4 regions of the Nonomuraea sp. NPDC050547 genome follow, and region 1 is predicted to be linked to each of the others. Evidence: riboswitches for the same ligand, from Rfam matches in the RefSeq annotation. Region 1 holds a riboswitch; each other region holds the start of a gene.
What was found. A riboswitch is a leader RNA that binds a small molecule or an ion and turns the genes downstream of it on or off. The one in region 1 is predicted to bind cobalamin.
Positions count from the first base shown of each region.

Region 2: it holds a riboswitch for cobalamin, as region 1 does, so the genes downstream of both, cobN (cobaltochelatase subunit CobN) here and ACIBHY_RS52775 (hypothetical protein) in region 1, are expected to answer to the same signal.
Region 3: it holds a riboswitch for cobalamin, as region 1 does, so the genes downstream of both, ACIBHY_RS40035 ((2Fe-2S)-binding protein) here and ACIBHY_RS52775 (hypothetical protein) in region 1, are expected to answer to the same signal.
Region 4: it holds a riboswitch for cobalamin, as region 1 does, so the genes downstream of both, ACIBHY_RS14005 (ribonucleoside-diphosphate reductase subunit alpha) here and ACIBHY_RS52775 (hypothetical protein) in region 1, are expected to answer to the same signal.

Region 1 is NZ_JBITGW010000036.1:11,197-16,595, reverse strand. It holds gene ACIBHY_RS52785 (ABC transporter permease) at 1-705, shown strand, start outside; gene ACIBHY_RS52780 (DUF418 domain-containing protein) at 806-1,957, shown strand; gene ACIBHY_RS52775 (hypothetical protein) at 2,290-3,102, opposite strand; cobalamin riboswitch at 3,146-3,349, opposite strand; gene ACIBHY_RS52770 (SMP-30/gluconolactonase/LRE family protein) at 3,632-4,555, opposite strand; gene ACIBHY_RS52765 (hypothetical protein) at 4,634-5,323, opposite strand; gene ACIBHY_RS52760 (hypothetical protein) at 5,364-5,399, shown strand, end outside.
Region 2 is NZ_JBITGW010000015.1:288,674-294,072, forward strand. It holds gene cobN (cobaltochelatase subunit CobN) at 1-2,258, opposite strand, end outside; cobalamin riboswitch at 2,289-2,494, opposite strand; gene ACIBHY_RS34500 (precorrin-3B synthase) at 2,486-3,583, shown strand; gene ACIBHY_RS34505 (precorrin-8X methylmutase) at 3,580-4,200, shown strand; gene ACIBHY_RS34510 (precorrin-2 C(20)-methyltransferase) at 4,200-5,399, shown strand, end outside.
Region 3 is NZ_JBITGW010000019.1:128,843-134,241, forward strand. It holds gene ACIBHY_RS40025 (LLM class F420-dependent oxidoreductase) at 1-414, opposite strand, end outside; gene ACIBHY_RS40030 (YcaO-like family protein) at 435-1,586, opposite strand; gene ACIBHY_RS40035 ((2Fe-2S)-binding protein) at 1,828-2,511, opposite strand; cobalamin riboswitch at 2,679-2,878, opposite strand; gene ACIBHY_RS40040 (ATP-binding cassette domain-containing protein) at 2,842-3,264, opposite strand; gene ACIBHY_RS40045 (hypothetical protein) at 3,487-3,888, opposite strand; gene ACIBHY_RS40050 (ABC transporter ATP-binding protein) at 4,195-5,399, opposite strand, start outside.
Region 4 is NZ_JBITGW010000005.1:37,568-42,966, forward strand. It holds gene ACIBHY_RS14000 (ribonucleotide-diphosphate reductase subunit beta) at 1-526, opposite strand, end outside; gene ACIBHY_RS14005 (ribonucleoside-diphosphate reductase subunit alpha) at 565-2,727, opposite strand; cobalamin riboswitch at 2,840-3,041, opposite strand; gene ACIBHY_RS14010 (Bug family tripartite tricarboxylate transporter substrate binding protein) at 3,066-3,992, opposite strand; gene ACIBHY_RS14015 (ArsR/SmtB family transcription factor) at 4,078-4,647, opposite strand; gene ACIBHY_RS14020 (alpha/beta hydrolase) at 4,728-5,399, shown strand, end outside.

The DNA.
Region 1 (5,399 bases):
ACCGCGGCCGGCATGCCGATCATCTTCCTGGTGCTGTTCGTGTACGTCTTCGGCGGCACCATGGGCGCCGGCATCGACGTCGGCACCGGCGACCCGCGCACCGCCTACGCCAACTACCTCGCGCCGGGCATCATTCTCATGACCGTCGTCGGCGCGGCCCAGGGCACCGCCATCTCGGTGGCCACCGACATGACCGGCGGCATCGTGGCGCGCTTCAAGACGATGGCCATCGCCCGCGTCTCCGTGCTCACCGGGCACGTACTCGGCAGCATCATCCAGACCATGCTCGCCGTCGTCGCGGTGGTCGCCGTCGCGCTGCTGGTGGGCTTCCGGCCCGGCGCGGGCGTGGGCGGCTGGCTCGGCGTCGCCGGCGTCCTGGTCATGATCAGCTTCGCGATCACCTGGCTGTCCACGGCGCTCGGCATGGTCACCGACGACATCGCCGCCGCCAGCAACCTGCCCATGCCGTTGATCATCCTGCCCTTCCTCGGCAGCGGTTTCGTCCCCACCGCTTCGATGCCGGACGCCCTGCGGTGGTTCGCCGAGAACCAGCCCTTCACCCCGATCATCGAGACCCTGCGCGGCCTGCTCACCGGCGCGCCGGTCGGCGACAGCCTCACCCGCTCGATCGCCTGGAGCGCCGTCATCGCCCTGCTCGGATACCTGTGGGCCAAGAAGCTGTACAACCGCGACCCCGGAAAGTGAGAACCGCCGGCCGGCCTTGCCCACGCCCGGATGACGGCGCCATCGACCCAGAAACAAGGAGACGCACCATGCATCAGTTCGCCTCGGAGCGGGGGCCGGCGTGACCGCCTCCGCCACCCTGCCGGCTCCCCTCAGCACGACCGCCCGATCCCTGGCGCCGGATCTGGCACGCGGCATCATGCTGCTGGGCATAGCCCTGGCCCACGCCCCGCAATTCCTGCTCGACTGGACACGCGGGTCCTCGGCCCTCAACACGATCGCCCACTTCTTCACCACCCTCGTCACCGACAACCAGGCCCGCGGGATGTTCGTCTTCCTGTTCGGCTACGGGCTCGGGCAACTGGCCCAGCGTCAGTACGCGCGCGGCAGCGAATGGCCGTCCGTGCGCGCGCTGCTACGCCGGCGCAGCCTGTGGCTGATCGTCATCGGGCTGGCACACGCGGTGGTCCTGGTGCCGTTCGACGTCATCGCGGTCTACGGCGTGACGATGCTCTTCCTCGCCTTCCTCGTACGCGCCCGCGACGCCGTCCTGTGGCGGCTGGGCCTGCTGACCCTGATCCCGGGGGGACTCTTCCTCACCTGGCAGAGCGTTCAGGTCTACACCACGGCCGCGGAGGGCTCGCCGTTCACCATCGCGAAGTACATGGAGCCGGCCTTCGTCGATCACCTTCTCACCAACGCCATCGCGTGGCCGGGCAGAACCCTGGTGTCCATCCTCTTCGCGATCCCCGGCATGGCGTGGGGACTCCTGGCCGCCCGCAAGAAGATCCTCGACGAGCCGGGACAGCACATGGCTCTCCTGAAGCGGATCGCCTTGCTGTGCATCGGCGCCGCGGTCGTCGGACGGCTCCCGGCGGCGTTCCTGGCCGTCGGCACCTGGCCCGACGTGGCGACGCCCGTCGTATGGGTGACGTACGCCGCGCACAGCTTCACCGGCTACATCGGCGGCATCGGCGCGGCCGCGGCCATCGGGCTCGCCGCCGTCCGCATCGGCCACAACCACGGCCCCCTCACCACCGCCCTGGCCGCCCTCGGGCAGCGCTCGATGACGTTCTACCTCGCGCAGTCGGTGGTATGGGTGGCGCTCTTCTACCCGTTCACCCTGGGCCTGCGCGACGACCTCAGCTTCGCCGCCAGCCTCGCCGTCGCCGTCGTCATCTGGGCGGCCTCGATTCCCGCGGCGGCCTGGATGCACCGCAAGGGATACCGGGGCCCGTTCGAGGCGCTCGTGCGCCGCATGTCGTACCGCTAGTTCCGGACGGCCGCTTCCTCCCGCAGGCAGGCGCCCTGCGGAGCGCGGGGGATGCCCAGGATCACGATCCGGCGACCGCCGAGGGGCGTCACGTTCGAGACGTGCCGTCGCCATCCGCGACGCGCAGCCGTTCCCGGTAGGCGCGAAGGCCGGCCGCACCAGGCACCCGCAGCCCGTAGACCCCCGGCCTCCTCGGGGTGAGCGACGGAAGCTCCGGGGCATCGGACATGAAACCGAACAAACGCATGTCCCCGAGCGAGGTAGCGGTCCACACGTGACGGTCACATGGCCGTCACGGACGCCCGTGAAGATCGTGGCGGGGTCAGCAGGGTTCAGGCATGGCCGAGTCCTACGCGGACCACGGTGGCGGCGGTCTCCAGGGGCGCGGGCTGGCGTGGTGAGCAGGAGGCGGCCACCACGAGCCGGTCGGCGAGGCCCGAGATCGTGGCGCACGTCGCCGCGGCGGATTCCACCGGCCCGGTGTGCGGCGAACGGCCGTCCACGACGGCGGCCACCACGGTCGTGCGGGGCAGGCCGCCCATCCGGGTGAGGGCGTCCAGGGCGCCGGGCGCGGTCACGAAGTCCAGGGCGATGCTCTCGACCCGCGAACCGCCCAGTACGGCCAGCGCCGGACCGGCCTCGCCCGAGCACAGGCACACCATCAGCCGGGGACGGTTGCTCAGCTCGCCCAGCCGCCGGTAGACGCGGGCCAGGCGGCGCAGGCCCGCAGGGTCGGCCGGTGCGGGCTCGTCCAGCTGGACCTCCTGCGCTCCGGCGGTGGCCAGCCGCTCCAGCAGTTCGGCGTACGGCTCCAGGAACGCCTCCAGCAGGCTGAGTGGATCGAAGCCCGGGCCGCCGGCGCTTCGGCCGCCGGTGCTTCGCAGGAAGGCGAGCGGGCCGGGTAGCACCGGGCGTACCTCGAAGCCGAGCCGCCTGACCGCCAGGTAGGCGGCGAGCGGCGCGCCGTGGTCGAGCCGGAAGCGGGTGGCTGGGGTGAGCGCCGACCCCTCCGCGACGCCGAAGGTCGCGGGGGAGCGGAAGGTGGGGTGGTGGAGCGGGAGGTCGGTCAGGCCGAGCGCCCGCCATCCTTCCCACAGGCCGGTGGTGGTCGCCGGGCGTCCGAGCACGGTGGTGCGCTGTCTCACGTCGGGTCCTTTTCCCTCGCGGAACCCCTGGGGGCCGCGCACCGGGCGGCGCGCGGGCGGTGGCAGGTGTTCGGACTCGCGGGCGTCCCACACGTTCCTACTGGCCGTCGCTTCCCAGGCCGGAGCCCAGTGCTTGCGTGGACGGCGGTCGTTCCCGCTCACCGCTGCGGGGCAGTCCCGGATTCACACCGGGTTCCCTCTTGCGCCGATCCCTCAACGGGGCCGGGCCAGCCGCAGGAGGAAGCATATGCCCTGCGCGGGTCGCGCACGCGGCCATGCCTCGCCCGGCCTGGGCGTGATGCGGCGAGGTGTTCCCGGCATGGGGTCGCGTCATCTCACGCCGAGGCACCTCGGACCGCGGCATGTTCGGGCTGTGGCATCTCGCGCGTCGCGCCTCGGGCCGGGGGCGCCTCGGGGCTCGGGCATCCGATCTCGCGTGTGCCGGGAGATCGGATGCGCCGCGTGCATGGGCGTGGTGCCGTGCGGGTGCCGGGCCTTGGTCTCCGATCGATGAGGCCCGCGTGCCGGGTCAGGGGCGGGGGATGGCGACGGCGTCGTACGTCGTGTCGGGGGTCGGCGGGGTGGTGAAGCGGGCATTGGGCAGGTACAGGCGGGACCCGAACGCCGCCACCGTCGTCGGCACGTCGAACAGGGCGCTGGTCACCCGCCGGACCACGCGGCCCTCGGTCCCCGCCGCGTTCAGCCGCAGGACCGCCACGGTGTTGATCCGGTTCTGCACCGCGTACAGGGTCCGGCCGCGCAGCAGCAGGCCGTCGCCCTGCGGCAGCGACTCGCCGTGCAGGTCGATCCGGGAGGTGGTACCGGTGCCGTCCACGCGGAACAGGCCGCCGGTGTTCGACTGCACGATGATCAGGCCCCGGCCGTCGGGGGTGGCGGCGATGCCGTTGGCGTTGATGCCGGTGCCGTACACCAGGTCGCCCGTGAGCGGGACCCGCACCACGTCGGCGGGCAGCCGTCCGCCGCGCAGCGGCAGCTTGTAGAGCACCGGGTTGGCGGAGTCGGTGAACCACGCGGCGTCGCGGGTGAGGATGACGTCGTTGACGAATCCGGCGGCGGTGGCCAGCCGGTAGGAGGCCAGGACCCGGCCGGTGCGGGTGTCGACGACGCGGGCGTCCCCGGCCGTGCCGCCCGCCACGAACAGGCGTCCGCGCTCGTCGATCTTCATCCCGACGGACGGGGTGCCGGGACCCTCGCTGATGATCGCGCCGCGCCCGGTCCGCAGGTCGGCCCGGTAGATGGAGCCGTTCGCCAGCGAGCCGAAGTAGGCGAGCGGGCCGGAGCCGATGGCGATGCCCTCGGGCCGGAAGCCGTCGGGCAACGGGATCGACTCGGGTAACTCCCGGTCCGCGGCCGCCCCGGCGGGAGCGCCGGTGGCGACGGCCAGGACGAGGGTCGTGACAATCGCGCAAAGGAGCCTGATGGTTCGCAGCATCTGATGCCCTCTTTCCAATCGTCTCGGGACCCACGCTAGATCGCCGGGCGCCGTGCGCAAGTGCCGCGAGGCCTCCGGCTAACGGGCGGGGCTCCCGCCGTACACGGCCGTCACCTTCACACCGAGCGCCGCGGGCAGCAGCGGCGCGGCCTCGGCGATGGCCGCACCGCCCGGGGCGAAGGCGGCGGCGTGCCTGAGCGCGATCCTGGCCGCCCGCCCCTGGACCTCGTAGGAGGCGTGCCCGAACGCGGCCGCCAGCGCGGGCGCCGGCTCGGCGGCATGCGGCAGCTCCCGTTCCAACCGGCGCAGGCCCTCCAGGGCGAGCCTGGCCTCAGGCCGGAACGTCAGCGCGCCGATCGTCTCGACGACCTCGCCTGCCGCGGCGGCGCCGCCGTACCCGATCTGGGCGAGCGCCAGCTCCGCGACCGCGCCGGGAGCGGCGGGCAGCAACCGCAGATAGTCGCGTACGCGCGCGCCGGCCTCCTGCGGCGTCGGGTCGAGCAGGTGGTGCAGCCGCACGAAGAAGCGCAGCCCGATCTCGTCCCCGCCACGCAGGAACCGGCGCAGGCACCCGTCGAGCAGTTCCGCCCGCGACACCCGGCCCTCGGCCGGCAGCCGCCGGAGCAAGGCCGGCCAGCGGGTGGGGACGGGTTCCCCACGCTCCTCACGCAGGACGCGGCCGGCGCCCTCGGCCTCGAAGATCCGCGGCAACAGTGAGCCGAGCAGCGGATCGTCGCCCGACGGCCGGGCTCGAAGCCAGGCGAGCACGAGGGGGTCGTGCTCGGGCGGCTCGCTGGCGGGAACCCCGTTGATCGATCCGACGAACGCCGTCGAGCACGGCGTG
Region 2 (5,399 bases), on a different contig from region 1:
GGCACGACCTCGGTGGCGGCGAAGCGGAGGATGCGCTCCACCTCGGCGCTGGGCGCCACCGCCGCGGCGGCCTCCACCGTCCAGCCGCGTTCCTCCATCGCCTCCACCAGCGCGCGGGCGGTGGCCTCGACCCGGTCCACGTCCTTCAGCGACGCGCTGCCGTCCTCGGTCAGCCCGAGCGCCTGGCGCAGACCCGGCAGCGACTCCTTGCCCGCCCACATCTGCCTGGCCTGCAGGATCGCCAGCACCAGCCCCACCCGGGCGGGCCCCTCCGGCGCCTGGCCGAGCACGTGCAGGCCGTCGCGGATCTGCGCGTCCTTCACCTCGCACAGCCAGCCGTCCACGTGCAGGATGAAGTCGTCGAACTCGGTGTCGTGCGGCCGGTCGGCCATGCCCAGGTCGTGGTCGAGCCGGGCGGCCTGGATCAGCGTCCAGATCTGCGCCCTGATCGCGGGCAGCTTGGCCGGGTCCATGGCGGCGATGGAGGCGTGCTCGTCCAGGAGTTGTTCCAGGCGGGCGATGTCGCCATAGGACTCGGCCCTGGCCATCGGCGGCACCATGTGGTCCACCAGCACCGCGTGCGCCCGCCGCTTGGCCTGCGTACCCTCGCCCGGGTCGTTGACCAGGAACGGGTAGATGAGCGGCAGGTCGCCGATCGCGGCGTCGGTGCCGCAGGAGGCCGACATCCCGGCCGACTTGCCGGGCAGCCACTCCAGGTTGCCGTGCTTGCCGACGTGCACCATCGCGTGCGCGCCGAACTCCGCCGACAACCAGCGGTAGGCGGCCAGGTAGTGGTGGCTCGGCGGCAGGTCGGGGTCGTGGTAGATGGCGATCGGGTTCTCGCCGAAGCCGCGCGGCGGCTGGACCATGACCACCACGTTGCCCGCGCGCAGGGCCGCCAGCACGATGTCGCCCTCGTGCACGAACAGCTCGCCGGGCGGCGTACCCCAGTGCCGTTCCATGCCGGCGCGCAGGTCCGCGGGCAGTGTGCGGTACCAGCGCTCGTAGTCGGCGGCGGGGATGCGCACCGGGTTTCCCGCCAGGTGTTCCTCGGTCAGCCAGTCCTGGTCCTGGCCGCCGGCGGCGATCAGCGCGTGGATGAGCGCGTCGCCGTCCTGCTCGGCGACCCCGGGGAAGCCTTCGCCGAGGTCGTAGCCGGCCTCGGCCAGCCTGGCCAGCAGCCCGACCGTGCTCGCGGGGGTGTCCAGGCCGACCGCGTTGCCGACCCTGGAGTGCTTGGTCGGGTACGCCGACAGCATGACCACGAGCCGCCGCTCGGCCGGCGGCGTGTGCCTGAGCAGGCCGTGGCGCACCGCGATCCCGGCCACGCGGCGGGCTCGCTCGGGGTCGGCCGTGTAGACGGTCAGGCCGTCCTCGTCGATCTCCTTGAACGAGAACGGCACCGTGATGATCCGGCCGTCGAACTCGGGGATGGCCACCTGCGAGGCGGCGTCGAGCGGGGACAGGCCGTCGTCGTTGTCCTCCCACTCCTTCTTGCCGCTGGTCAGGCAGAGTCCTTGCAGGATCGGGACGTCCAGGGTGGCCAGCGCGCCGACGTCCCACGCCTCGTCGTCGCCGCCCGCGCCCGCGGTGGCCGGACGGGAGCCGCCCGCCGCCAGGACGGTCACGACCAGGGCGTCGGCGGTGCGCAGGACGTCGAGGAGCGCCGGTTCTGCCGTTCTGAGCGAGGAGCAGTACACCGGCAGCGGCCGGCCGCCCGACTCCTCGATCGCCCGGCACAGGGACTCCACGAACGCGGTGTTGCCGGCCACGTGGTGGGCCCGGTAGTACAGGACGCCGATCACGGGGCCCTCGGTGGCCTTGGAGTCGCGCTCCAGCGGGCCCCAGGAGGGCATGGGGGCCGGTGGGGCGAAGCCGTACCCGGTCAGGAGGACCGTGTCGGACAGGAAGCCGTGCAACTCGGCGAGGTTGGCGGGGCCGCCGTGCGCGAGGTAGGCGTGCGCCTCGGCGACGACGCCCGCGCTCACCGTGGACAGTTCCATCAGCTCGGCGTCGGGGGCCTGCTCGCCGCCGAGCACGACGACCGGGCGTGGGCCGGCGAGCAGCGCGTCGAGGCCTTCCTCCCACGCGCGGCGGCCGCCGAGCAGCCGGACCACGATCAGGTCGACGCCGTCCACGAGCGCGGGCAGGTCGTCGGTGAGCAACCTGGCGGGGTTGCCCAGGCGGTAGTCAGCGCCGCTGGCGCGCGCGCTCAGCAGGTCGGTGTCGGATGTAGAGAGCAGCAGAACGCCAGGCACGCCGCAGTCCTCCCTCGGGGTCCTCGCCCCGTTCGCAGGTGTCGCGACGGCAGGAGTCTCCTGGCTCCCGGATCCATGCTCACCCCGGCCTTCCCGCCCATCGCTGGACAGTGGCCTGTGGTGGGGTTCGCTTCCCGGTCACAGTGGCGGGACCGCGCCGGTTTCTCACCGGCTTCCTCCCATTGCCGTCGCCTAAGGGTGAGCCTACTGGCGTTACCATCCTCATCGTGTCCATAGCCGACTTTTCCGGACGTCTCCGCCCAGATGCCTGTCCGGGAGCGCTACAGACGCACGCCGCGGCGGACGGCCCGCTGGCCAGGATCCGCCTGCCCGGCGGTGCCATCACCCCAGCTCAGCTGCGTGAGCTGGCCGCCTTTGGCGCGAGCGGGATCGAGCTGACCTCGCGCGCCAACGTCCAGGTGCGTGCGGTGGAATCTCCGGCGGTCTTCGCCGACCGGATGGCCGCGGTGGGCCTGTTGCCCTCGCCGACGCACGAGCGGGTGCGCAACATCGTCGCCTCGCCGCTCGGCGGGCGGCTGACCGGCTTCGCCACCCACCCCCTCGTGGAGGCGCTGGACCGCGCCCTGTGCGCCGACCCCGCCTTGGCCGGCCTGCCCGGCCGCTTCCTGTTCGCCCTGGACGACGGCACCGGCGACGTCGCCTCGCTGGGCGCCGACGTCACCCTGGTCGAGGACGGCATCCTGCTGGCCGGTACGCCCTTCTCGACGCCCGGCGACGGAGTGGACATCCTCCTGGCCGCCGCGCGAGCCTTCCTGGCCGAGCGCGCGGACAGCGGCGCCTGGCGCGTCGCCGAACTCCCCGACGGCCCCGCCCGCGTCGCCGCCCGCCTCAGCGCCGCCCGCGTCCAGGCCGCCGCCGCGGTGGCCTCCCCGCAGCGGGCGCGCGGGGCCGGGGTGGTCGCGCTGCCGGACGGGCGGGTGGCGGTGGAGGCCGTGGTCCCGCTCGGGCGCCTGACCGCGGCCCAGGCGCGCCTGCTCGCCGACCTCGATGTCCCGGTACGGCTCACGCCCTGGCGTACCGTCGTGCTCCTCGACCTCGCCGAAGCACCCGACCTGACCGGATCCGGCCTGGTCACCGACCCGGACTCCCCCTGGACAGGGGTGAGCGCGTGCACCGGCAGCCCCGGCTGCGCCAAGTCCCTGGCCGACGTCCAGCACGACGCCGCCCAGTGGGTGGCCGCCCGTGAGCGCCGCCCGGAACTGCCCGTGCACTGGGCAGGCTGCGAGCGCCGCTGCGGCCTGCCCAAGGGCCGGGTCGTCGAGATGGTCGCGACCGGCGACGGATACCAAGAAAGGCAGAAGTGAGCGACTACATACGCGACGGCGCCGAGATCTACCGGCGTTCGTTCGCCACCATCCGCGCCGAGACGGACCTGTCCGGGCTCCCGGCCGACGTGGCCCAGGTGGCGGTGCGGATGATCCACTCATGCGGGATGACCGACCTGGTCGGCGATCTCGGCTGGTCGCCGCGCGTGGTCGGGGACGCGCGCGCGGCGCTCGGGGCGGGGGCGCCGATCCTGTGCGACGCCATGATGGTGGCCTCCGGCGTGACCAGGCGCAGGCTGCCCGCCGGCAACGAGGTGATCTGCACGCTCGGCGCGCCCGGCGTGGCCGAACTGGCGGAGAAGCTCGGCACCACGCGCAGCGCGGCGGCGCTGGAGTTCTGGCGCGACCGGCTGGACGGCTCCGTCGTGGCGATAGGCAACGCGCCCACGGCACTGTTCCGGCTGCTGGAGATCGTCGCGGAGGGCGGGCCGAGACCGGCGGCGGTGCTGGGGATTCCCGTGGGGTTCATCGGCGCGGCCGAGTCCAAGCAGGCGCTGGCCGAGAGCGGGCTTGAGCACCTCGTGGTGCGCGGCAGGCGCGGCGGCAGCGCGATGACGGCGGCGGCGGTCAACGCCATCGCCAGCGAGGTGGAGTGATGGAACACAACGAGCGCGCGGCGGGCAGAGAGCCGGCGGCGGACAGCGAGCGGGCGGCGGGCGCCGGGCGGCTTTTCGGGGTGGGGCTCGGACCTGGGGATCCGGAGCTGATCACGGTGAAGGCGGCCAGGCTGATCGGCGAGGCCGACGTCATCGCCTACCACGCCGCCCGGCACGGACGCAGCATCGCCCGTTCGATCGCCCTGCCGTACCTGCGGGAAGGGCAGATCGAAGAGTTGCTGCTCTACCCGCTGACCACGGAGACCACCGACCACCCGGGCGGCTACCAGGGCGCGCTGGACGACTTCTACGTCGAGTGCGCCGCCAGGCTCGCCGCCCACCTCGACGCCGGGCGGACGGTCGTGGTGCTGAGCGAGGGCGACCCGCTCTTCTACGGCTCCTACATGCACATGCACAAGCGCCTGGCCCACCGCTACCCGACCGAGGTGGTGCCGGGCGTCACCTCGATCAGCGGGGCGTCGGCGGTGCTCGGCCGTCCCCTGGTCGAGCGGGACGAGACGCTGACCGTGCTGCCCGGCACCCTGCCCGGCGAGGTGCTGGCCGAGAAGCTGCGCGCCACCGACTCGGCGGCGGTGCTGAAGCTGGGCCGTACCTTCGAGAAGGTACGCGACGCGCTGGCCGAGGCCGGACGGCTGGACGACGCCTGGTACGTGGAACGCGCCACCATGGGCGCCCAGCGGGTCGCGCCGCTGAAGGACGTGGATCCCGAGGGCGTCCCGTACTTCTCGCTGGCGCTGCTGCCGAGCCCGGCCGAGCACACGTTCGTGCCCGAGAAGCCGGCGGGGCAGGGGCCGGGCGAGGTCGTCGTGGTCGGGCTCGGGCCCGCCGGGCGGCCGTGGCTCACGCCGGAGGCGCAGGAGGCGCTGGCCGCCGCCACCGACCTGGTCGGCTACGGCCCCTACGTGGACCGCGTCCAGCCGAACCCGCGCCAGCGCCGCCACCGCACCGACAACCGGGTCGAGGCCGAGCGGGCCAGGCACGCGCTGGAGATGGCGCGCGACGGCGCCCGGGTGGCGGTCGTCTCCTCCGGCGATCCGGGCGTGTTCGCGATGGCCAGCGCGGTGCTGGAGGCGGCGTCCGACTTCCCCGGCGTGCCGGTGCGAGTGGTGCCGGGGCTGACCGCCGCGCAGGCCGTGGCCGGGCGGGTGGGGGCGCCGCTGGGGCACGACTACTGCGTA
Region 3 (5,399 bases), on a different contig from region 1:
CAGCTCGCCGGCGTACTCCACCCGTTCCTCGCGCGCGATGGCCTTACGCACGATCTCGACGTACTCCCGGGTGCGGCGCAGCGGCCGGTCGTACGGCAGGCCGTGCCAGCCCTCCACGATCCACGGCACCGACAGCCCGAGGCCGAGCTGGAACCGGCCGCGCGACAGCACGTCCAGCGTCATCGCGGTCATCGCCGTGGCGGCCGGTGTACGGGCCGGGATCTGCATGATCGCGGTGCCCAGCTCGATGCGCTCGGTCACGGCGGCCAGGTAGCCGAGCACGCTGACGGCGTCCGGTCCGTACTCCTCCACGCTCCACACGGAGTCGACGCCGATGCTCTCGGCGTGCCGGATCGCCGGCAGCACCTCCTCCATCGGCTCGCCGCCGTAGCCCATCGCAAGTCCGAGCCGCATGTCTTCGTCTCCTCCTGGGTTCACGCGAAGGGCAGGGGCACCGGTGTCAGATCTGATGACGGCGGGATCCGGCTCCCGCCCATGAACGGGAACGCGGCCGGGGCGTTGCAGGACAGGCCGGGCACGATGACCCGGGCGACGTGCAGGTCCATGCCTGCGACGGTGAGGTCCACGGCGTAGGCCCGGAAGGTCGCCGCGCCCCTGGCGGGCGATCCTGCGGGGTGGCGCAAGCGGTCGAGCGTCTCGCCCCGCAGGCGTACATCCAGGTAGAGCTGGACGTGCAGGCGCACGTCGTTGACCGAACGCCAGCCGCGCCGCAGGTCGTCGAGGTAGCGGCGGTCGGCGCGGCGTGGCAGGTACGGTGGTCCGGGATCCAGGCGCAGCAGCACGCGGCCGGTCTCATAGGTGCCGATGGCCTCGGTGAACGCCTTGGCTGCGGCCTCCTCAGCGGTCTCCCGGCAGGCGCTGCCGAATCCCACGATCCCGCGCTCGCGGTCCTCGACGAAGACCCCGGCGACGATCGCCCCGAATTCCGATGGAATCTCCAGCGGCGTGACCGTCAGCCCGGACGTCGCCGCCTCGCCCAGCGCGGTGGCCAGCGGGCCCGTCTCGGGCACCGGGAGCGGGGCGGCTTCATGGCGGCCGGCCCACCAGAGCGTGACCGCGTCACGTTCCAGCACTTCACGCAGGGCCGCCCGCCTCGCCTGCTCCCGCGTCGGGCCGGCGGCGGTACCGGCCAGGACCGGGTAGTTGGTGTACGGCTCGCCGCGGCGTGGGCCGGTGAAGTAGTTGACGTAGACCAGCGAGGCGGGCACCAGGACCCGCTCCCCCGAGGTCAGGTCCTCGGCGGGCACCCAGGTGATCTCCAGTTCCCGGGTCATCGGGACGAACGGAAAGCCCTTGGCCGCGTACTGGGCGGGAGAATAGAGGGCGAAGTCCCGAGGGTCGAGTGCGGGTTCGGTCAGATCTCGGTGGGCGGCTCGGGTCAGGCCGCCGGGCACCTGGTTGGCGCAATGGCGCTCGATCGCCTCCCCGATCGCGGCCAGGCGAGCTGCGTCTTCGTCACCGAGGGCCGCGCCACCGGTCACCTCTGTCCCTTGAACAGCGGTGTACGAGACCATGCTGGCGACGACAGGGTGGCGTGGCCGGTCCCGGCGCACTTCGCGGATCATGAGCAAGACCTTCCTGGGTGTGCCGGGACCGGGAAATCAGGTCTTACTCGTCGTCGTCCTCACGCCACTCGAACGGCGAGTCCACCGCGGGGGTGTGGGACTTCAGGCAGGTCTGCGGGTCATCGGGTTCGGCGAAACCGTGGTGCGCCATGTGCGTCCTCCTTCGGCATTCTGCACAAGTGATGCAGTTGCGAACTCTTCGCAAGAAGTTTAGGCACAGGCTCACCGGGATTTCAAGAATTCATTTGTCCAGCAGGGCGCAGTCCCCGCATTTATCGCCGTCCGGCACCCGGTAATAGAGACAGCACGTGGTGCGCCGGAACGCGAGTTCTGGAGAGGTGAGGGAGCCTTTCCCGGCCAGCCCGCCAGTGGCCAGCAGCAGGTTCACCAGCCGAGCGGCCCGGGGGGCGAGCTCCGGGCGGGCGGTTGCCACGGCACGTCCGGCTTCGGCGACGGCCGAGGCGGCGTTGCCATACAGGAGTCCGGGGGCGACTTTCACCCGCAGGCCGCGCGCGAACGGTTCGAGGTGGCGGCGCACCACCATGTCGTAGAGCAGGGCGGCGACCTGGCCTTCCGTCCCTGCATGCCATCCCGCGAGCGTGGGCAGCCGCAGGCGTGAGTCGTCGTCGGCGCGGTCGAGCCGGGTCAGGTCGGGGATGACTCCGCGGGTGAGCACGGCGCCCACGACAGGCGACCAGAGGCGCGCGGCGTGGCTCAGCTGGGCGATGGAGGCGCCGATGCGCAACTCGGCGGTGTCGTACCTGGCGGCGGTCGCCTCGACCAGATCGGTGAGTCCGCGCGCGTAGTCGGCGCTCACGTCGTGCCATCCCGCGGGGTCGCCGCCAAGGTGCGGAGCGAAGAACGAACCGAATTCGGCGATTTCCTCGAGCGTGCTGCGGACGGACTCTTCCGACGCCGCTTCCATAACTCCAGGCTCCATTCTCAAAAAGGGAATGACTAAATGGCCGGACGGCAAATCCGGCAGTTTCTGGAGAGATCAGGGACTACTCACGGCGGGATCGAGCGGCCGACGGCACGCCATCGTTCTTCAGGCGCCATGGCCTGCTCCTCTCCGGGGAAATCCGCCCCAGGTCGTCGAGGAGGCGACCGCGTGAGTCTCCTGGCTCTCGGGTCGATGCTCGTCCCCGCCTTCCCACCCCCGGGGAAGGGTGGTGGCGTCGAGGGGATCCGCTCGCCGATCACAGTGGCGGGACCGCGCCGGAGTCACACCGGCTTCCTCAGTCCGCGCTCGCCTTTACCCGGCCATCATGACACGGATCCGGTCAGTTGGGCGGATATGAGGCGGGTGTAGGCGCCATCGCCGGTCAGGAGCCTCATGGGTGCCGGTCTCGGCGACGCGGCGGGATTCCCGTACCACGATGCGGTCGGCGGTCAGGATGGTGGACAGCCGGTGGGCGATGATCAGCGTGGTGCGGTCGCGACGGACGGAGGCCACGGCGGCGGCGACCTCCTGCTCGCTTTCGGTGTCGAGGCTGGAGACGGCTTCGTCCATGACGAGGATGGGCGCGTCCTTGAGGATGGCGCGGGCGATGGCGATGCGCTGGCGCCGGCCGCCGGACAGGCGGGTCCCGAACTCGTGGGCCTGGGCGGCCGTGGCGGCGGAGATGACGGACTGCGGCTGGGCGCCCTCGCCGCTTCGGCCGACAGGTCCGGGCATGCTGCTGCCTCACGGACTCGCGGTGCCGGCGCAGGATGGCGTCCGGGCCGACCACAAGCCGCAGCCTGTGCAGGACCGCGCGGGGCAGTGCGGTCAGGAGCTCCGCCGGGAAGAAGCGGTCCTCGGGAGCGAACCTCACCCGCGCATCGGCGCCGAGCTGCCGTTCCAAGACCACGACCTGGCCGGACGGGATTGTCGGCAGCCGCAGTGTTCGAGGACGGCTTACGAAATCGACGCCGCGTTGAGCGCGACGACGAGGCTGGCCGCGGCGAGCATGAACGCGGCGGATGTTCCCACATACCGCTCCGGCTTGCTTCGGGACACCGCATTGGGGATGACGCTGAGCACGGCGAACCCGAACACCGCCCAGGTGCCGATACCCGCGACGGGGTCTGCCACCACGTCGATCCATCCGACACGGTCCACGACCACGACTGCGAACGCGACATAGAGCACCAGCGCGATACCGCTGCCAACCCGCAGTGGTCCCGGTAGGACCCGGTGCCGCCCACCCCATGCCAGGCTCCCCCATGGCGCGCCGCACACGAGGGCCAGTTGCAAGACCGACAGCAGCACGAGGACGACGATGAAGAGGACAACCAGGACAGGCACCAGTTCGTTCATGAGATCGTCCCTCCAGGGGTCGATACGCATCGCCGGGAAGTCACGATATGTCGCGTTGCACTCCAAGTCAAGATATATCGCGATAACTACGGCAACCTACCCCAAGTTCCCGGTCAGGCCGGCTTGCAGCGAGATGGGCCAGGCGAAGCGGCACCCTCTCCTGAGGGGCGGAGCCGGCGCACGCCGTGCACGGCCAACCTCGCCGTGAGCTGGCCCAACGCATACCTCAACAGGCGCATGGCGGGTCCGACCCGACCCCACCGACGCGGATGGCCCGGCCGGCCAGGTGATCGGCACCTTTCTCGCTCACGCTCCACCGAGGGCCCTGAGCCTGAGCTCCTGGTCGGCGGCGAGGGCCAGAAGATCGTCGTCGTGGCTGATGACGAGCACGGTGACGCCTTCGGCCGCGAGCTCGCGCATGATCCGCGCGACGGAGTGCAGGTGACGGCGGTCGACGCCGGAGCTGGGCTCGTCGAACACGACGATCCGGCGAGCGCCGAGCCGGGCCGCGGCGACGACCAGGCGTTGCTGCTGCCCGCCCGAGAGGGACAACGGGTGCCGGTCCCGCAGGGACTCGAGGTCGAGGTCACGCAGGAGGCCGCCGACCTGCGGCGCGCCGGACCCGCTGAGCCTGAGCTCGGCGCTCACGCTGTCGGTGAACAGTTGCCGTTGCACGTCCTGCATGACGATGCCGCTCACACGCTGGCGTTCGGCCCGGCCGAGCCGCCGCCCGTCCAGCGACACCTCGCCCTCGTGTCGTTGCAGGCCGGTCAGTACGCGGGCGAGCGTGCTCTTGCCGGCGCCGTTCTGGCCGGTCACGGCGGTGATCGCGCCGGCCGGCAGGTACGCCTCCTCGATGTCGAGCACCCGGCGGCCGCGGAAGGCGCACCGGACGCCGCGCAGGGTCACGCCTGCCCCCGAGTGCCGCGCCGAAGGCGTGCCCGGGTCGACGCTGGGGCCCCGGGCGAAGACGCGGGGTGCCTCCGGACGCCGGACGGGGTCGAGGGAACGCAACCCTTCGGCCGCCAGGGTGTCGTCGTCGAGGGCGGCGAACTCCGCACCCCGCCACTGCGCGTCGACGCGGCCCCCGCGCAGGGCGACGACGCGGTCGGCGACGCCGCGCAGGAAGTGCAGGCGGTGCTCGGCGATGACGATGGTCGCGCCGCTCGCGCGGAGCCGGGCCAGCGTGGCCGTGAAGCGTTCGACCGCGGCGGCGGACAGGTTCGAGGTGGGCTCGTCGAACAGCAGCAACGACGGACCGTGGGCGGCCGCGGCGGCACAGGCCACCTGCTGTTGCTGTCCTCCTGACAGGTTCTGCAGCCTGCGTCCGGCGAAAGGGCGCAGGTGGTGTTCTGCGGCGGCCGCGCTGACGCGTTCCCCGATTCGCTCCGCGGGCTCGCCGAAGTTCTCCATCGCGAAGGCGAGTTCGGCCTCGCACTCGTCGGTGAAGAACTGGCGCCGGGGATGCTGGAGCACGGTGCCGGTGCGGCGGCCGAGCTGGTCGAGCGTCA
Region 4 (5,399 bases), on a different contig from region 1:
AGCGGAACCAGTACACGTAGGCGAAGGCGCCGTAGAAGAACAGGCCCTCGATGCACGCGGCGAAGCAGATCAGGTTGAGCAGGAAGGTGCGCCGGTCCTCCCGCGTCTCCAGCCGCTGCAGGCTGGACAGCGAGTCGATCCACCGGAAGCAGAACTCGGCCTTGTCGCGGATGGAGGGGATGTTGTCCACCGCGGCGAACGCCTTGACCCGCTCGTCCGGGTCGGGCAGGTAGGTGTCGAGCAGCGTCAGGTAGAACTGCACGTGCACCGCCTCCTCGAACAGCTGCCTCGACAGGTAGAGGCGCGCCTCAGGAGCGTTGACGTGCTGGTACAGGTTGAGTACCAGGTTGTTGGCCACGATGGAGTCGCCGGTGGCGAAGAAGGCGACCAGGCGGTTGATCAGGTGGCGTTCCTGCGGCGACATCTTGGCCAGGTCGGCCAGGTCGGAGTGCAGGTCCACCTCCTCGACCGTCCACGTGTTGCGGATGGCCGCCCGGTAGCGCTCGTAGAAGTCGGGGTAGCGCATCGGACGGAGCGTCAGGTCCATTCCGGGGTCTAGCAGCATTACTGACACGCCTCGCAGTACTCGGGGTTCTCCAGGGAGCAGGCGATCGCTTCCTGGACGGGGGTCGTCTGAACGGTGGTCTGCGCGATCCGGGTGGCCGGTCGTGAGCGCAGGTAGTAGGTGGTCTTGATGCCCTTCTTCCAGGCATAGGCGTACATCGAGGAGAGCTTGCCGATGGTGGGCGTCGCCATGAACAGGTTCAGCGACTGCGACTGGTCGATGTACGGCGTGCGCGCCGCGGCCAGGTCGATCAGCGCCTTCTGCGGCAGTTCCCACGCGGTGCGGTAGAGCACCTTCAGCTCATCCGGGATGCCGGGGATGTCCTGGACGGAGCCGTCGGCCCGCTTGATGGCGTCGCGCAGGTCCTGCGTCCACAGCCCGCGCTCCTGAAGGTCGCGCACCAGGTACCGGTTGACCTGCAGGAACTCGCCCGACAGCGTCTCGCGCTTGAACACGTTGGACACCTGCGGCTCGATGCACTCGTAGCACCCGGCGATGGAGGCGATCGTCGCCGTCGGCGCGATGGCGATCATGAGCGAGTTGCGCAGCCCGGTCTCGGCGATCCTGGCGCGCAGCGCGTCCCAGCGCTCGGAGGCGCCGACGCCGTAGTGGTCGGGGTGCAGCACGCCCTGGGCGGCGCGGGTGTCGTCGTAGGACGGGTGCCGGCCCCGCTCGACGGCCAGATCGGCGGAGGTGGCGTAGGCGGCGAGGGCGATCTCCTCGGCGATCCTGGTCGACAGCGCCAGCGCCTCCGGCGAGTCGAACGGCAGGCGCAGCGCGAAGAACACGTCGGCCAGGCCCATGACGCCGAGCCCGATCGGCCGCCACCGCTTGTTCGCCTTCTCGGCCTCGGGCGTCGGGTAGAAGCCCAGGTCGATGGTGCGGTCGAGGAAGCGCACCGCGGTGCGGACGGTGCCGGCCAGGCGCTCCCAGTCCAGGCCGGCGCCGGTGACGTGGGCGGCCAGGTTGACCGAGCCGAGGTTGCAGACCGCGGTCTCGCCGTCGCTGGTCACCTCCAGGATCTCGGTGCACAGGTTGGACAGGTGGATGACGTTCTCCGGCCTGGCCGTCTGGTTGGAGACGCGGTTGGCGGCGTCCTTGAAGGTCATCCAGCCGTTGCCGGTCTGGGCGAGCGTGCGCATCATCCGGCCGTACAGGGTGCGGGCCGGCATCTGCCGCGTGTACAGGCCCTGCGCCTCGGCGGCGCGGTAGGCGGTGTCGAAGGCGTCGCCGTACAGGTCGGTGAGGTGCGGGACCGTCTTGGGGTCGAACAGCGACCACACGCCGTCGGACTCCACGCGGCGCATGAACTCGTCCGGCACCCAGTTGGCGAGGTTCAGGTTGTGGGTACGGCGGGCGTCCTCGCCGGTGTTCTCCCGCAGCTCCAGGAACTCCTCGATGTCGGCGTGCCAGGTCTCCAGGTAGACGCAGGCCGCGCCCTTGCGCCGGCCGCCCTGGTTGACGGCGGCCACGGAGGAGTCGAGCGTGCGCAGCCACGGCACGATGCCGTTGGAGTGCCCGTTCGTGCCCTTGATGAGCGATCCGCGCGAGCGGACCCGGGTCCAGGAGATGCCGATGCCGCCGGCGTACTTGGACAGGCGGGCGACCTGCCCGTACCGGTCGTAGATGGACTCCAGCTCGTCCCGGGGCGAGTCCAGCAGGAAGCACGACGACAGCTGCGGCCGGCGCGCGCCGGAGTTGAACAAGGTCGGAGAAGACGGCAGATAGGACAACGTCGACATCAAGGCGTACAGCTCGGCGGCCTCGCCGACCGTCTGGGACAGGCCGCAGGAGACGCGGAGCATGAAGTGCTGCGGGCGCTCCAGCACCTTGCGGGTCTCGGGGTGGCGCAGCAGGTAGCGGTCGTAGACGGTGCGCAGGCCGAAGTACTCGAACCGCTCGTCGGCGTCGGCGTCGATGAGGGCGTCCAGCTCTTCACGATTTTCCCGGACGAAACCGGCGAGCGCGTCCTGGATGAGCCCGGCCGCGTGCGTGGCGGCGACGGAGTCCGAGAACGAGCGGACACCGTGGCCCGCCGCCTCGTCGGCGATCTCCTCGGCCAGCAACCGTGCGGCGACCCGGGAGTTGGCCGGGTCGGCGATCACGCGCGCCGCCGCCTCCTCGATGGCCAGCCGCCGATCCATCTCAACGATCTGCGTCACGTGCAACACTCCTCGCGAGCGAGCTTTCCCCCTGCGAGGGCACGCGAGAGCGCACACGGCAAGTACGGAGATCCCCCGGCCGCGCAGCCCCCGGGCCCTCCCTCGAGGCCCAATGGACAGGACAACCGCTGGCAGGTCTTCGGGCTCGCGGGCGTCTCAACGCGTGAGTCCTACTGGCCGTCGCTTCCCGGACCATGGTCCAGTGCTGATGACGGCGGTCGTTCCCGCTTACCGCTGCGGGGCAGCCCTGGAATCGCACCAGGTTCCCTTTTGCTCCGCCTCCGGGGAGGCGAACCAGCGACAGTGCAGGATCCTACATCTAGTGGCCGATCCCGCAACTATCCCCGGTATGTTGTGCTCGGCGTGTCGAGCATGCCGAGTTCACGGAGTACTCTGCGGGTACGGGCGGACTCGGTGGCCAGCCATGTGGAGAAGTCGTCGCCGCTGAGCGGGATGGCCTCCCAGCCCCCGTTACGGCAGGCCTCGTGCCACGGCGCCGACCGGGTCGCCTCCTCCATCATGCGCACCGCGGCGCCCCGCCGTTCGCCGTCCATCGCCGCGGGCCCGACCACCGCGCACCAGTCGGCGAAGTCGACGCGAACCCCGCACTCCAGGAGCGTGGGGGCGTCGACGCCGGGGACCCGGGCGGCCGAGGAGACGGCCAGCGGCCTGATCCGGCCGGAGTCGAGCCGGGCCCGCCAGTCGCGCAGCCGCCCGGTGGCCGCCGCGACCTTGCCGCCCTGCATGGCTGCCGCCACCTCCTGGGCGCCCGGGTAGCCGGTGTAGTCGATCTTCCTGACGTCCACGCCGAGCCCCTGCGCCACCAGGCCGAACAGCAGGTGATCGGGCTCGCCCAGGGGCCCGCCGGCCAGGTAGGTGCGCTCCGGCTGGGCCAGCAGGTGGGCGGCGAAGGCGTCGAAGTCCTTCAGCCGTGAGTTGGCCGGCACCACCAGCACCTCGACGTTGCCGGTGAGCCTGGCCAGCGGCGTGGTGGCGACGTGCATGGGGCGCTGGTCGTTCAGCTCGGCGGCGGCCAGCGCGGGCAGGCCGGTGACGGTGACGGTGGTCGTGCCGCCCGTGCCGGTGGCGGGGTAGCCGGTCCTGCGCAGGGTGCGGTAGAGCGCCTGTGCGACCGCGGCCCATCGCTCACCGCCGGGGACGACGCCGACGGGGCCGAGGCCGTTCGCGCCGCCACCCGCGCCGGCGCATCCGGAGACACAGGCGGCCAGGCCGAGCCCGAGTGCGAAGAACTGCCGACGCCGCATGATGCCCCTCCCCGAACCCCGATAGACCTCCCATTACATGAGGTTATTGGCAGATCACACGGTGTTACACATCGGGGGGCACTCTTCACGTTTCATCGGCCGGCAGCGCGAACAACCTGATGTAGAGCGGGCGGGCGTCCGGGGGCGCGTCGTCGGCCTGGTGACTGTACTTGGACAGCAGCGCGATGTACTCCTCGAAGAAGGCGTCGAACCCCTCCTTGGTCATCCGGCCGAACCCCCGTGAGGCCTTGGCCCAGTCGGGATCGCGCCGGTAGGCGGCCCCGAAGCGGTCCATCAGCGCGCGGTCCTCGGCCATGCCGATGCGGTAGAACTCCTCCAGCACCGCGCGGCTCTCCGGCGCCACGTCGCGGAAGTTCGGCGTGCGGATGTCGCGCGGCATGTCGGCCTTGCGCCACCAGCGCTCGCGGCCGGCCGAACGCTCGGGAATCTCCTCGATGAAGCCGTACTTCTCCAGCTGGCGCAGGTGGTAGCTGGTCGTGCCGGTCTTGGCGCCGAGCAGCTCGCCCAGCGTGGTGGAGGTGGCGGGGCCGTGCACGTTGAGGTGCGACAGCATGCGCCGGCGCATCGGATGGGCCAGGGCCTTCAGACGCTCGTGATCGTCGAGATACAGCGGCGCCCCATCCTCATCCCTCATGAGGAGAGAGCTTAGTCCTGCCGGATGATTTCTGCAGACATGTCTTTGCCGACAAATCTCTGCAGAGTAGCGTCGGCAGCATGAAGAGGTTAGTGATCATGTTGTTCGCGCTCGTCTGCGCGTTCGTTCCGGCCGTTCCCGCGCTGGCCGCCGACGGGCTGACCGTCACCGAGGTCTCCTTCCGCGGCAGCGGCGGGCTCCAGATGCACGGCAGCGTGCTGGTCCCCTCCGGCGCGCGCGGGCCGCTGCCCGGCCTGGTGCTCGTGCACGGATCAGGCGGCGGCACCCCGCGTACGAAGCTGATGACCGAGGCCGAGGCCTTCGCCCGCCAGGGCCTGGCCGTGCTGGTCTACGACAAGCGCTCCGAGGGCTACTCGATGACCGTCCGCGACTACGGCCAACTGGCCGGCGACGCGCTCGGCGCGCACGCGGCCCTGCGCGCCTTCGCGGGGGTCGATCGGGGCAACGTCGGCATCTGGGGCCTGAGCGAGGGTGGCTGGGTCGCCCCGCTGGCCGCCACCCGCTCCAAGGACGTCGCCTTCGTGGTGATCGTCGGCGGCAACGCCATGCAGCCGCTGCGCCAGCAGACCTGGGCGGTCGCCGCCGGGCTGCGCAACGCCGGCGTCAGCGGCCCGGTGCCCGACCGCGGTGTACCCGCCGTCTACCGGCTGCTGGCCGGGGCGGGGCAGTTCCCGATGCCCTGGCACGACGCGCAGGCCGTGCTCGCCCGGGTCACCCAGCCCGTGCTCGGC